2 regions of the Streptomyces sp. 147326 genome follow, and region 2 is predicted to be linked to the other one. Evidence: predicted binding sites of a transcription regulator. Region 2 holds the regulator's gene; the other holds the start of a gene.
The links. The regulator HrcA, encoded in region 2, represses chaperone genes, less so after heat shock. The targets are predictions, from matches to a motif close to TTNGCACTCNGNNNNNCNGAGTGCNAA.
Positions count from the first base shown of each region.

Region 1: a site for HrcA is predicted at 1,297-1,323, ahead of groL (chaperonin GroEL). Genes of this name have one in related genera too.

Region 1 covers NZ_CP134201.1:4,920,776-4,928,076, forward strand. Annotated here, with positions in the region: gene thrC (threonine synthase) at 1-166, shown strand, start outside; gene RIU97_RS22555 (MoaD/ThiS family protein) at 204-482, shown strand; gene RIU97_RS22560 (cold-shock protein) at 897-1,103, shown strand; gene groL (chaperonin GroEL) at 1,453-3,075, shown strand; gene RIU97_RS22570 (hypothetical protein) at 3,233-3,829, shown strand; gene RIU97_RS22575 (hypothetical protein) at 3,849-4,397, shown strand; gene RIU97_RS22580 (phosphoribosylanthranilate isomerase) at 4,427-5,026, shown strand; gene RIU97_RS22585 (SDR family oxidoreductase) at 5,111-5,854, shown strand; gene RIU97_RS22590 (serine/threonine-protein kinase) at 5,892-7,301, opposite strand, start outside.
Region 2 covers NZ_CP134201.1:5,902,248-5,909,548, forward strand. Annotated here, with positions in the region: gene hemW (radical SAM family heme chaperone HemW) at 1-410, shown strand, start outside; gene RIU97_RS26975 (Uma2 family endonuclease) at 667-900, shown strand; gene RIU97_RS26980 (hypothetical protein) at 926-1,063, shown strand; gene RIU97_RS26985 (DUF3097 domain-containing protein) at 1,065-1,868, opposite strand; gene RIU97_RS26990 (MBL fold metallo-hydrolase) at 1,897-2,622, opposite strand; gene hrcA (heat-inducible transcriptional repressor HrcA) at 2,770-3,786, shown strand; gene dnaJ (molecular chaperone DnaJ) at 3,787-4,923, shown strand; gene RIU97_RS27005 (nitronate monooxygenase) at 5,080-6,171, shown strand; gene RIU97_RS27010 (16S rRNA (uracil(1498)-N(3))-methyltransferase) at 6,168-6,911, shown strand; gene RIU97_RS27015 (histidine triad nucleotide-binding protein) at 7,008-7,301, shown strand, end outside.

The sequences.
Region 1 (7,301 bases), 980 kb from region 2:
GACGAAGAAGCTCATCGAGAACGGGCAGCTCGACCCGACGCTGACCACCGTCGTCCTCAACACCGGCGACGGCCTCAAGACCCTGGAGGCGGTGGCCGCGGAGAGCGGGCAGACCGCCACCATCCGCCCGAGCCTGGACGCGTTCCGCGCCGCCGGCCTGGCCTGACCCTCTTCCCCTGCTCTACCGGAAAGGCAGTAGCGCCATGAGCGTCAACGTCCGCATCCCCACCATCCTGCGCACCTACACCGGCGGTCAGGCCGAGGTGCCCGCCGAGGGCGCGACCCTCGCCGAGGTCATCCAGTCCCTGGAGGCGAGCCACCCGGGCATCGCCGCGCGCGTCCTGGACGACCAGGGCAAGCTGCGCCGTTTCGTGAACGTCTACGTCAACGACGACGACGTGCGCTTCGAGGGCGGGCTGGAGGCGAAGACGCCGGACGGCGCCGGCGTCTCGATCATCCCGGCCGTCGCGGGCGGCTGCTGATCCTCTCGGCCCCTTTGCCACCTGATAGGTGACACGCGCAAACCGAAATTGCCCCCTCCGCTAAAAGCGGAGGGGGCAATTCTGCTTGATTGGGCGCGGTAGAGTTGGGGAAGTCCCCTCCGCCGGACTTGCCCGCTGCATATGAACGGGTCGCGTGAGGGTCGACATCGGGTCAACATGCAAGTGCGGTATGGGGCTTTGGCGAGATATGCCGGGCCCGAGTTGCCCTGGAGTATGGCAAATTTTCACTCTATTTCAATGTTTTCCTGTGTCCAGAATTCTCGTCGGATTGACCTGTTGCAGACAGCACTCGCGCAGATACATTCAGCCTCGGTCGACGCGTTCCGACGCAAGTTCTGACCCGGGAACGCGAAGTGCGTTCCCGCGCAAGGGCCAGTAATAGGGGAGTTAGGCATGGCTCAGGGCACCGTCAAGTGGTTCAACGCGGAGAAGGGCTACGGCTTCATCGCGGTCGACGGTGGTGCGGATGTGTTCGTCCACTACAGCGCCATCCAGATGGACGGGTACCGCACCCTTGAAGAGGGTCAGCGGGTCGAGTTCGAGATCTCGCAGGGCCAGAAGGGTCCGCAGGCGGACATGGTCAAGCTCGCGCTCGGCTAGTCCTGGAGCGATCGACCACCGACGCACAGTGTTCAACGAAGACCTGCAAGACCATACGAGGGGCCCACATCCTGGACACGGGATGCGGGCCCCTCGTACGTGTGCCCGCCCTGTGCCCGCCCTGCGCCAGGTATCGGCGGGGCGATACCCCAAGCCGCTTGCACTCGGAGGGGTCGAGTGCTAATCATTGGCGTTAGCACTCTCCTGGTGAGAGTGCTACCAAACGAGGACCGGGTCGGTGAGGCCCGCAGGGTCCGGCGGGAAGGAACCGCCGGGCACTCAGGCCGTCCGTCGCGGGCGCGGGCGCGGTCCGGGAGCAATCCACCGCTGTCCGGGAGGACCACTTCAGATGGCCAAGATCATTGCGTTCAACGAGGAGGCCCGGCGCGGTCTCGAGCGAGGCATGAACCAGCTCGCCGACGCCGTCAAGGTCACCCTTGGCCCCAAGGGTCGCAACGTCGTCCTTGAGAAGAAGTGGGGCGCCCCCACGATCACCAACGATGGTGTCTCCATCGCCAAGGAGATCGAGCTCGAGGACCCGTACGAGAAGATCGGCGCCGAGCTGGTCAAGGAAGTCGCCAAGAAGACGGACGACGTCGCGGGCGACGGTACGACCACCGCCACCGTGCTGGCCCAGGCGCTCGTCCGCGAGGGCCTGCGCAACGTAGCCGCCGGCGCCAACCCGATGGCCCTCAAGCGTGGTATCGAGAAGGCCGTCGAGGCCGTCTCCGCCGCCCTGCTCGCCCAGGCCAAGGATGTCGAGACCAAGGAGCAGATCGCTTCGACGGCCTCCATCTCCGCCGCCGACACCCAGATCGGCGAGCTCATCGCCGAGGCCATGGACAAGGTCGGCAAGGAAGGCGTCATCACCGTCGAGGAGTCGCAGACCTTCGGTCTGGAGCTCGAGCTCACCGAGGGCATGCGCTTCGACAAGGGCTACATCTCGGCGTACTTCGCCACCGACATGGAGCGCATGGAGTCGTCCCTCGACGACCCGTACATCCTGATCGTCAACTCCAAGATCGGCTCGGTCAAGGACCTGCTGCCGCTCCTGGAGAAGGTCATGCAGTCCGGCAAGCCGCTGCTGATCATCGCCGAGGACGTCGAGGGCGAGGCCCTGTCGACCCTGGTCGTCAACAAGATCCGCGGCACCTTCAAGTCCGTCGCCGTCAAGGCCCCGGGCTTCGGCGACCGCCGCAAGGCCATGCTCGGTGACATCGCCATCCTCACGGGCGGCACGGTCATCTCCGAGGAGGTCGGCCTCAAGCTGGAGAACGCCGGTCTCGACCTGCTCGGCCGCGCCCGCAAGGTCGTCATCACCAAGGACGAGACCACCATCGTCGACGGTGCCGGTGACAGCGACCAGGTCGCCGGTCGCGTGAACCAGATCCGCGCCGAGATCGAGAACTCCGACTCGGACTACGACCGCGAGAAGCTCCAGGAGCGCCTCGCGAAGCTGGCCGGCGGCGTGGCCGTCATCAAGGCCGGTGCCGCGACCGAGGTCGAGCTCAAGGAGCGCAAGCACCGCATCGAGGACGCCGTTCGCAACGCGAAGGCGGCCGTCGAGGAGGGCATCGTCGCCGGCGGCGGCGTGGCCCTGCTGCAGGCTTCCGCGGTCTTCGAGAAGCTGGAGCTCGAGGGTGACGAGGCGACCGGTGCCAACGCCGTGAAGCTCGCCCTGGAGGCCCCGCTGAAGCAGATCGCCGTCAACGGTGGTCTCGAGGGTGGCGTCGTCGTCGAGAAGGTGCGCAACCTTCCGATCGGTCACGGCCTGAACGCCGCGACCGGTGAGTACGTCGACATGATCGCCGAGGGCATCATCGACCCGGCGAAGGTCACGCGCTCTGCCCTGCAGAACGCCGCGTCCATCGCCGCGCTGTTCCTCACCACCGAGGCCGTCATCGCCGACAAGCCCGAGAAGGCCGGCGCCGGCGCCCCGGGCGGCATGCCGGGCGGCGACATGGACTTCTGATCGACCCCTGGCTCCGGCCACTGGTTGATCGGCTGTTCTCGAACGAGGGCGGCACCCCCCACGGGGGGTGCCGCCCTCGGGCGTTTCCGGCCGGCCGTCGCCGGTCGGCGGGTAAAACCGCTGGTCGGGGTGGGTCCGGCCGTGTGACCGTACGGCCATGGGCAACTCCGTCGCGTACCCCGTCTACCGCACCACCGATCCCGCCGAGGCGTACGCCAGGGCGCGGCTGCTGTGCGGGTTGCTGGCCCGCCGGTACGAGGAGGTGCGGGTGGGGCCGGAGCTGAGCACGGTCGAGGACGTGCGGCGGATGGCGGCGCTGCTGCCGGACGCGCACTACGACTACACGGAGATGCGCACGCACCCGCAGACCGACGAGCCCCTCTACTTCGAGGTGGACGTGCGGACGGCCACCGACGCGGAGCTGGCCGCGGAGGTCCCGCTCGACTTCACCTATACGGAACTGCCGGCCGCCGTGGCCGAGGAGGAGTTCGTCCGCGCCGTGGGTGCGGGCCCGGCGTCCATCGGCTGGGAGGGCTGCTGGCCCGACGAGCCCGAGCTGGGCTCGTACGCCTCGCCCAAGTACGACGGCGTGCAGCTGGTCCTCAACAGTGACGAGTGCGAGTGGTCCCGGAAGGTCAGCGGGGTCCACACCGTCTACGTCCACGTCACCAAGTTCGGAGACCTGGGCCGCGCCGAGCGGCTCGCCGCCGCGATCGGCGGCAGCGTGCTGGGCGGGCCGGAGCAGGGCTGCTGAGCGGGCGATGGGAAGTTCGATGGCCTACCCCGTGTTCCGGACCGACGACCTCGCCGAGGCCTACCGGCTGGCCCGCCTGCTGTGCGCGCGGATGAAGCCGCTCGACGCGCAGATGTGGCTGTGCGCGCAGGCGCACACCGTCGAGGAGGCCCGGGGGCTGGCGGCGCTCCTTCCGACGGGCCTGTTCGAGCCGTCGCACGACTGGGCCCGGGACGTCTGGTTCGCGGGCGCCGAACTGCCCGGCGACGACCGGGAGCTGGCGGCCGAACTGCCGCTGACCGTTGACGCGTACGCGGCTCCGGGCCCCGTCGAACAGGGCTTCCTGCGCGCGCTGGGCCGCGGAGCGGCCACGATGCTCTGGTACGGAGACTGGCCGTCCGTCCCCGGGATCCCGTCCGCGTCGCAGCACACGACGAACCAGCGGGTGGAACTCGACGTCAACGAGGAACATCCCGACGGCCGGCACACGGTCTACGTGCACTTCCGGTCCGCCGACGAGGCGGGCGCGGCCCATCTGGCGGCCGCGGTCGGCGGGTCGGTGCTGGGCCCCGTGCAGCTGGGCCGCTGACGCGGCCCGGGTCGGCATAGGCTGGGCGCATGGCTGATCTCTTCGTCAAGATCTGCGGGCTCAAGACCGCGCACGATGTCGACGTGGCCGTGGCCGCCGGGGCCGATGCCGTCGGGTTCGTCTTCGCGCCCGGCAGCCCGCGTACGGTCGATGCCGCCACCGCGCGGGAGCTCGCCGCGCGGGTGCCGGACGGCGTGCTCACCGTCGGGGTGTTCCGGGGGCAGTCGGTGGCGGAGGTGCGCCGGTTCGCCCAGGAGAGCGGCGTACGGGGGGTGCAGCTGCACGGCGAGGAGGGGCCCGGGGACTTCGCGGCGCTGCACGCCGAGGGCCGGACCCTGCTGCGGGCCACCGCCGAGCACGTGAAGCGCTGCGGCGAGTACGGCGAGGACCTGCTCCTGCTCGACGCCCCCGACCCGGGCTCCGGAAAGCCGTGGAACTGGGGCTCGGCGGACTTCACCGCGCCCGAGGGGCGGTGGCTGCTGGCCGGCGGGCTGAACCCGGGCAATGTGCGGGAGGCGGTCGAGGTGACCGGGGCCTGGGGCGTGGACGTGTCCAGCGGGGTGGAGCGCGAACGTGGGATGAAGTCGCCGGAGTTGATCCGCGCCTTCGTCGAGGCCGCCCGCGGCTAGCCGGACCTCCAAGTTCTGTAGTGGTCGTTACGGAAATTGTGTTACGGTCTTTCTGTAGTGATCATTACGGAATCGGGGGGACCCATGCAGAACAAGAACGCGCTGGTCACGGGCGGCAGCAGGGGCATCGGCCGGGCCATCGCCGAGCGGCTCGCCGCCGACGGGGCCACCGTCGTGCTGACGTACGCGAACGACGGGGCGGCGGCCCGCGAGGCCGTGGAGCGGATCACCGAGAACGGCGGCCGGGCCCACGCGCTCCACGCGGAGCTCGGGCACCACGGCGACGCCGCCGCGCTCTGGGCGGCGTACGACGCGCTGGGGCTCGACGGGGTCGACATCATCGTCAACAACGCCGGCATAGGACTGCCTGTTCCGCTCGGCCAGGTCGCCGAGGAGGACTTCGACCGGGTCTTCGCCGTGAACGTACGGGCGCCGTTCTTCGTCGTGCAGGAGGCCCTCGGGCGGCTGCGCGACGGCGGCCGGGTCATCAACATCTCCAGCGGCGCCGCCCGGATCGCGATGCCCGAGATCCTCGCTTACGGAGCGACCAAGGGCGCGCTCGACACCCTCACGCTCAACCTGGCGAAGGCCCTCGGCCCGCGCGGGATCACCGTGAACTCGGTCGCACCCGGCATCGTCGACACCGACGTCAACGCCGGCTGGCTGCGCGGCAACGCCGAGGCCGAGGCGCACGCCGCCTCGCTGGCCGCGCTCGGCCGGGTCGGCCGCCCCGAGGACATCGCCGACATCGTCGGCTTCCTCGCCTCCGACGACGCGCGGTGGGTGACGGGGCGGGTGGTCGACGCGACCGGCGGCGCGGGGCTCTGACCCGCGTCCAGGCCGTCGGCCCGGCGGTGGCGGACCGTCAGGTGGCGGGCATCGCCTGTCGCCAGACGGTCAAGTCCCCGGACACCCATTGGGACATCCCCATCACGTCCGCGGTCGACTTGAACTGGAGCACGTACAGCCCGACGTCCCCCGCCTTGTTCCTGATGCAGAACTGGCTGCCGCCCGCCGCCCCGGCCAGCGTCCAGCTCCGGTCGGTCGTGAGCGCCAGCGTGCTCCGGCACGAGTCGAGGGATCCCTGCGTCTCGCCGTACAGCATGATGATCGTGGCGGTGTCGCTCTCCAGGCTGCAGATGCTCCTCTTGCAGCTCATGCGTACCTCTCCGCTGCGGTCGTTGCGCACGAGCGCTTCCCCCAGGGTGATCGAGCTCTGCTCGTCGTTCAGGCGCAAGGCGGGGTACGGGTTCGCCTTGGGCGGCTGGGACGCGCTCGGCGCGGGTGTGGATCCGGAGCCTTCGGCCGCCTTGCCGCCGGTGGCCGAGCCGGCCGGGGCCGGGGCAGACACGGCCGGGCCGGGGGACCTGGCCGCGGAGGCCTCCCGGTCGAGCATCCGCTTCGCGGATTCCTTGACCGTCCAGGCCAGGCCGCCCAGCACCAGCGTTCCCACCGCCATCGCCGCGGTGATGGCCACGGCGGCACGCTTCCGGCTCTTGCGCCGCTCCTCCGGAGTCTGCGGCGTAGGCCCCCAGACCATCGGCGTCTCGTGCCCCGTGGCGGGCTGCGGGGCCGGATCCGGGACCTCCACCTCCGGCCCCAGCACCTCCCGCCAGACGGCCGGGCTGCCGCCGCTCGTGTCGTCCGCGTCCTCGCCCAGCTGCTGCCGGCACCACTCCACGATCTCCGTCGGGGTGGCCCGCTCCTCCGGGTCGGAGGCCAGGCAGCGGGCGAGCAGCGGTTGCAGCTGCTCCGGCAGCCGGGACAGGTCGGGCTCGGAGTGCACGATCCGGAACAGCACGGTCATCGAGGGGCCGGTGCCGTACAGCGGTTCGCCCAGTGCCGCGTACGCCGCCGTCTGACCCAGGGCGAAGACGTCGGTGGCGGGTGTGGTCTCGCCCGCCAGCGCCTGCTCGGGGGCCATGTACTGGGGCGTGCCGATGGTGCTGCCCGTGGCCGTGGGCGCGGTGGTGTCGGAGGCCGTCGAGATGCCGAAGTCGATGACCCGGGGCCCGTCGGAGGCCAGCAGCACGTTCGAGGGCTTGAGGTCCCGGTGCACGACGCCCTCGGCGTGGATGGCCTGCAGGGCCTCGGCGATGCCCGCCATCAGCCACAGGAGCGCGGGCACCGGCAGCGGTCCGTGCTTGGCGACGGCCTCCGACAGCGAGGGCCCGGGTACGTACAGGGTGGCCAGCCAGGGCAGCGTCGCGTCCGTATCGGCGTCGATCACCTCGGCGGTGTAGGCACCCCGGACGCGCCGGGCCGCCACCACCTC
Region 2 (7,301 bases):
CGAACTGGGCCACCTCGGAGGCCGGGCGCTGCCTGCACAACGAGCTGTACTGGCGCGGCGCCGACTGGTGGGGCGCGGGGCCGGGCGCGCACTCGCACGTGGGCGGGGTCCGCTGGTGGAACGTGAAGCACCCGGGAGCGTATGCCGCCGCGCTGGCGGAGGGACGGTCCCCGGGCGCTGGGCGGGAGCTCCTCTCCGAGGAGGACCGGCGGGTCGAGCGGATCCTGCTGGAGCTGCGCCTGGTGGACGGCGTCCCGCTGTCCCTGCTGGCCCCGGCCGGGCTGGCGGCCTCCCGCAAGGCCCTCGCGGACGGGCTGCTGGACGCCGCGCCGTACGAGGCCGGGCGGGCCGTCCTCACCCTGCGCGGCCGGCTGCTGGCCGACGCGGTGGTCCGGGACCTGGTGGACTGATCACTCCACGGAGCGAATCGCCGCGAACGAGGCCAGGCGCGGCCTACTAACCCGTTCGTAGCCTTCTGTCGCATACCCGGCGGCAGAAGTGGAGGGCACGGAGGTGACCGCTGTGGACGATCGCCGGATGACCGAGTACCTCGAGAGCTTCGAGGCTCCCGAGGGGGTCAAGGTTGAGGTCCTCAGGGGGAAATCGTGATGCTGGCGGGGCCCGACGTAATCCCTGATCGTCCTGTTCGTCCAGCGGCAGATTCCCGTGGGACGCTGGTACCCGCTCCAGACGCAGGACGTGGACATGCCGGCGGAGTCGTCCGAGCCGCAGCCGGACCTCGTGGTCCTGCCGGCCGAGGCAGCGCCCGAGTCGGGCCGTTTGGTGCCCGCCCCAGCTCTGGCGATGGTGGTCGAGGTCGTCTCCAAGACCAGCAAGCTGCGCGACTACGTGACGAAGCGCTCCACCTGCGCGGCGGGCGGCATCCCCACCTATTTTTGATCATCGACCCTTCCAGGCCAAGTGCGTGGTGCTGACCGAACCCTTCGGCGCCGGAGAAGAAGCCGACTACCGGACCGAGCGGACCAGCAAGTTCGGTGAACCGGTCCCGCTCGACGTCCTCGGTGTCACGCTCGACACCGCGGACTTCGGCACCCTGCCGTAGCTCAGACCGGTGCCGTGACGAAGTCGATCAGTTCCTCGACGCGGCCCAGCAGGGTGGGCTCCAGGTCCTTGTAGGACGTCACCCGGGACAGGATGTGCTGCCAGGCGGCGCCCGTGTTCTCCGGCCAGCCCAGGGCCCGGCAGATGCCCGTCTTCCAGTCCTGGCCGCGCGGGACCACCGGCCACGCGGGGATGCCCAGCGCGGAGGGCTTCACGGCCTGCCAGACGTCCACGTACGGGTGGCCCACGACCAGGACGTCCGGCGAGGTCACCGACGCCGCGATACGGGACTCCTTCGAGCCCGGCACCAGATGGTCCACCAGGATCCCCAGCCGGGCGTCCGGGGCCGGGGCGAAGTCCGCGACGACGGCCGGCAGGTCGTCGATGCCCTCCAGGTACTCCACCACCACGCCCTCGATCCGCAGGTCGTCACCCCAGACCCGCTCCACCAGCTCCGCGTCGTGCCGGCCCTCGACGTAGATGCGGCCCGCCCGGGCCACCCGGGCCCGGGCGCCCGGAACGGCGATCGAGCCCGAGGCCGTACGGGCCGGCGCGGACGGGCCCCGGGGCGGGCGGACCAGGGTGACCACCGCGCCCTCCAGCAGGAACGCCCGGGGCTCCATCGGGAACACCCGGCGCCTGCCGAAGCGGTCCTCCAGGGTCACCGTGCCCGCCTCGCAGGCCACCACCGCGCCGCAGAAGTCCGTACCCGCCACCTCGACCACCAGATCGGGCTCGGCCGCCACCTCCGGCACTGCCTTGGGGCGCTTCCACTGCGGGGTCAGGTCGGGGGAGTACTCGCGCATCCGGCCGACAGTAGGAGAGCCGCCCGCGTCATGTCTCCGACACGCCGAAACGGGCTGCCAGTGTGGCGCGTTGCGCACGGACGAAGCCCGCCGTGACCACCGCTCCGTGACCCGGCACGTACAGTGCGTCGTCCCCGCCCAGCGACAGCAGCCGGTCCAGGGCGGCGGGCCACTGCCCGGGAGTGGCGTCCGGGCCCGCCAAGGGCTCGCCCGACTCCTCGACCAGGTCCCCGCAGAAGACCACCTCGCGCTCGCCCGGCACGAAGACGGCCAGGTCGTGCCCGGTGTGGCCGGGCCCCACATTGGCCAGCAGCACCTGCAACCCGCCCAGGTCCAGCGTCCACTCCCCGGACACCAAGTGCTTCGGCACCACCAGCAGGTCCACCGCCTCGGCCGCCTCCGCCTCCGCCAGGCCGTGGCGCACCGCGTCCCCGCGCAGCTCCTCACGGCCCGTCGAGAGCAGCGCGTCCAGCCCGACCGCACCGAAGACCTCGGCCCCGGAGAAGGCCGCCCCGCCCAGGACGTGATCGAAATGGCCGTGCGTGAATGCGATATGGGTCACGCGCCGGCCCGTCAGCCGCTCCGCCTCGGCCCGCACCTGAGCGCCCTCCCGGACACACGAACCGGGGTCGATCAGGAGCACCGACTCGTCCCCCACCACCAGTCCCACGGTGCAGTCCCACACCGGCAGCCGTCGCCGGCCGGCCCGTCCGGTCAGCCGTTCCCAGTCTTCCTCTTCCCAACGCACGTCCATGCGGCGACGCTACCCTGGCGGGCCTCCCTTGCCAGGGGCTTACCGCCCGGCCGTACACTGAGCGGGGGTCTCTGGCACTCGAACGGCCAGAGTGCCAACCGACACGGCAGAACACGGCAACGGACCACAGCTGGAGGTGTGCGCGCGATGCTCAGCGAACGCAGACTCGAAGTGCTGCGCGCCATCGTCCAGGACTACGTCGGGACGGAGGAGCCGGTCGGCTCCAAGGCGCTCACCGAGCGGCACCGGCTCGGCGTCTCGCCCGCGACCGTGCGCAACGACATGGCCGTGCTGGAGGACGAGGGCTACATCGCCCAGCCCCACACCAGCGCCGGCCGGATCCCCACCGACAAGGGCTACCGCCTCTTCGTCGACAAGCTGGCGGGGGTCAAACCGCTGTCGACGCCCGAGCGCCGGGCCATCCAGAACTTCCTCGACGGCGCCGTCGACCTCGACGACGTCGTCGGCCGCACGGTGCGACTGCTCGCGCAGCTCACCCGGCAGGTCGCGGTCGTCCAGTACCCGAGCCTGACCCGCTCGACCGTCCGGCACGTGGAGCTGCTCTCGCTCGCTCCCGCGCGCCTGATGCTCGTACTGATCACGGACACCGGACGGGTCGAGCAGCGGCTCATCGACTGCCCGAGCCCCTTCAGCGAGGCCTCGCTCGCCGACCTGCGGGCCCGGCTCAACAGCCGGGTCGTCGGACGGCGCTTCACCGATGTGCCCCCGCTCGTCCAGGACCTGCCCGAATCCTTCGACGCCGAGGACCGGGGCACCGTCTCCACCGTGCTCTCCACCCTCCTCGAAACCCTGGTCGAGGAAGCCGAAGAGCGGCTGATGATCGGCGGCACCGCCAATCTCACCCGCTTCGGACACGATTTTCCCCTGACGATCAGGCCGGTGCTCGAGGCGCTGGAGGAGCAGGTCGTGCTCCTCAAGCTGCTCGGCGAGGCCAACGAGTCGGGAATGGCCGTACGGATCGGGCATGAGAATGCCTACGAGGGACTGAACTCCACGTCCGTCGTCTCCGTCGGTTACGGTTCGGGCGGCGAAACAGTCGCCAAACTCGGCGTGGTCGGACCGACCCGCATGGACTACCCCGGAACGATGGGAGCGGTACGCGCAGTGGCACGTTACGTCGGACAGATCCTGGCGGAGTCGTAAGTGGCCACGGACTACTACGCCGTTCTCGGCGTGCGCCGCGACGCATCGCAGGACGAGATCAAGAAGGCATTCCGTCGGCTCGCGCGCGAGCTGCACCCGGATGTGAACCCCGATCCCAAGACGCAAGAGCGTTTCAAGGAGATCAACGCCGCCTACGAGGTCCTCTCGGACCCGCAGAAGAAGCAGGTCTACGACCTCGGCGGCGACCCGCTGTCCTCCTCGGGCGGCGGCGGCGCGGGCGGCTTCGGGGCGGGTGGCTTCGGCAACTTCTCCGACATCATGGACGCCTTCTTCGGCCAGAGTCAGCAGCGCGGCCCGCGCTCGCGGACCCGGCGCGGCCAGGACGCAATGATCCGCCTGGACCTGGAGCTGGACGAGGCGGCCTTCGGGACGACCAAGGACATCCAGGTCGACACGGCCGTCGTCTGCACCACCTGCTCCGGCGAGGGCGCCGCTCCCGGCACCTCCGCGCAGACGTGTGACATGTGCCGTGGCCGCGGTGAGGTCTCACAGGTCACCCGGTCCTTCCTCGGTCAGGTCATGACCTCGCGGCCCTGCCCGCAGTGCCAGGGCTTCGGCACCGTGGTCCCGACCCCGTGCCCCGAGTGCGCGGGCGACGGACGGGTCCGCTCCCGCCGCAGCCTCACGGTCAAGATCCCGGCCGGCGTCGAGAACGGCACCCGGATCCAGCTCGCGGGCGAGGGCGAGGTCGGCCCCGGCGGCGGCCCCGCCGGCGACCTGTACGTGGAGATCCACGAGCTGGCGCACCCGACCTTCCAGCGGCGCGGGGACGACCTGCACTGCACGGTGACGATCCCGATGACGGCGGCCGCACTGGGCACCAAGTGCCCGCTGGAGACGCTGGACGGCCTGGAGGAGATCGACATCCGGCCCGGCACCGGCTCCGGACAGGCGATCCCGCTCCACGGGCGCGGCGTCACCCACCTGCGCGGCGGCGGGCGCGGCGACCTGATCGTCCACGTCGAGGTCACCACCCCGGGCAAGCTGGACGCCCAGCAGGAGGACCTGCTGCGCCAGCTGGCGAAGCTGCGCGGCGAGGAGCGGCCGATGGGCCAGTTCGCGCCAGGTCAGCAGGGGCTGTTCAGCCGCCTGAAGGACGCGTTCAACGGTCGCTGAGCGACCGGCGGACACCGCCGAGAGCCCGGCCAGGGGATTCCCTGCCGGGCTCTTCGCATGGGCCCCGCGGGGGCCCGTGACCGGGTCGGGAAGCGGACTATGCCAGGCGAATGCCATGATTCGGCCCCATGAGCGGGACATGGCACGATGCAGTCCATGTCCTCCGCGCCGAACGGTCTCTCCCCTTACCCGATCGTGCAGGCTCCCATGGCGGGCGGCGCCTCCTGTCCGCCGCTCGTCGCCGCCGTGTGCGAGGCGGGCGGGCTGGGCTTCCTGGCCGGTGGGTACAAGACCGCCGACGGGATGTACCAGGAGATCAAGCAGGTGCGGGCCCTGACCCGGCGCCGCTTCGGCGTCAACCTCCTCCTGCCGCAGACCGGTTTCGTGGATCCGGCCGCCGTGGAGGCGTACCGGGGGCAGCTGGCCGGTGAGGCGAGCTGGTACGCGATCTCGCTCGCCGAGGAGGACATCATCGGCACCAGCGACGATGGCTACGACGCCAAGCTCGCCATCCTCCTCGAAGACCCGGTGCCGGTCGTCTCGTTCACCTTCGGCTGTCCCTCCTCCGCGGCCCTCGCCGCCCTGCGCAAGGCCGGTACGTACACGGTCGTCACGGCGACCTCCGTCGAGGAGGCCCGTGCCGCCCAGCAGGCGGGGGCCGACGCCGTGTGCGTCCAGGGGGTCGAGGCGGGTGGTCACCAGGGCACCCACCGCGACGACCCCCAGGCCGACGGCACGGCTGCCGTGGGGCTGCTCGCGCTGGTGGCCCAGGTGCGGGAGGCCGTGGCCCTCCCGATCATCGCGGCGGGCGGCCTCATGCGCGGCTCGCAGATCGCGGCGCTGCTGGCGGCGGGAGCCGAGGCGGCGCAGCTCGGGACGGCCTTCCTGGCCTGTCCCGAGTCGGGCGCGGACCCCGTGCACAAGAAGGCGCTGACCGACCCGCTGTTCGTCCGGACCGAGCTGACCCGGGCGTTCTCCGGGCGGCCGGCGCGGGGGCTGGTCAACCGGTTCATGCGGGAGCACGGGCCGTACGCCCCGGCCGCCTACCCGCAGGTCCACCACCTGACCTCGGGGTTGCGCAGGGCGGCCGCCGCGGCCGGGGACGCGCAGGGCATGGCCCTGTGGGCGGGCCAGGGGCACCGGCTGGCGCGGGCGCTGCCGGCGGGGGAACTGGTGGAGGTGCTGGCGGCCGAACTGGCCGAGGCACAGAGCACGTTGAAGGCAATGCAGATGAGGAGTGCGTCATGACCGCCCCGGTGTTCGTGGTCGAAGAGGTCCCCGCGGGGCCGGAGTTCGTCCTGGACGGCCCGGAGGGCCGGCACGCGGTGTCCGTGAAACGGCTGAACCCCGGCGAGGCGGTGGTCCTGACCGACGGCCGGGGCGGCTGGGCGGAGGCGGTCGTGAAGGCCGCGGAGGGCAAGGACCGCCTCGTCGTGTCGGTGTCCTCGGCCGGGCTGGAACCGGAACCGGAGGTCCGCATCACCGTGGTGCAGGCCCTGCCCAAGGGGGACCGCGGTGAGCTGGCCGTCGAGACCATGACCGAGACCGGCGTGGACGCGATCGTGCCCTGGCAGGCCTCGCGCTGCATCACGCAGTGGCGCGGCGACCGGGGTGCCAAGTCCCTGGCCAAGTGGCGGGCCACCGCCCGGGAGGCGGGCAAGCAGTCCCGCCGGGTCCGCTTCCCGGAGGTGGCCGAGGCCATGTCCACCAAGCAGGTCGCGGCGCTGCTGGCCGAAGCCGACCTGGCGATGGTCCTGCACGAGGACCGCGACACCCCCTCCGAGGCCCTGGCCACGGCCGCGCTCCCCTCCTCGGGTTCCGTCGTCCTGGTGGTCGGCCCGGAGGGCGGGGTCTCCCCGGAGGAGCTGGCGGCCTTCGCCGCGGCGGGGGCCCGTCCCCACCGCCTGGGCCGCTCCGTCCTGCGCACCTCCACGGCCGGCACCGCGGCCACGGCGGTCCTGCTGGCCCGCACCGGCCGCTGGGCCTGACGCCGTCGACCGGCCCCTGTTGGTCGGGCACCGCCCCCGGGCGGCCCCGGGCTGGATACGATGCCCGGACCGATCAACGTCACGGGAGGCTCAGCAATGGCCGGGGAACCGCAGGCCGACTGCCTGTTCTGCAAGATCGTCGAGGGGCACATCCCCGCGACCGTGGTCCGCGAGACCGAGACCACGGTCGCCTTCCGGGACATCAACCCGCAGGCGCCCACGCACGTGCTCGTGATCCCCAAGGTGCACTACCCCGACGCGGCCTCCCTCGCCGCCGCCGAGCCGGCCGTCGCCGCCGACATACTGCGCGAGGCCGGCCAGATCGCCCTCGACGAGAAGATCGTCGACCACGGCTACCGCGTCGTCTTCAACACCGGCTCCGGCGCCGGC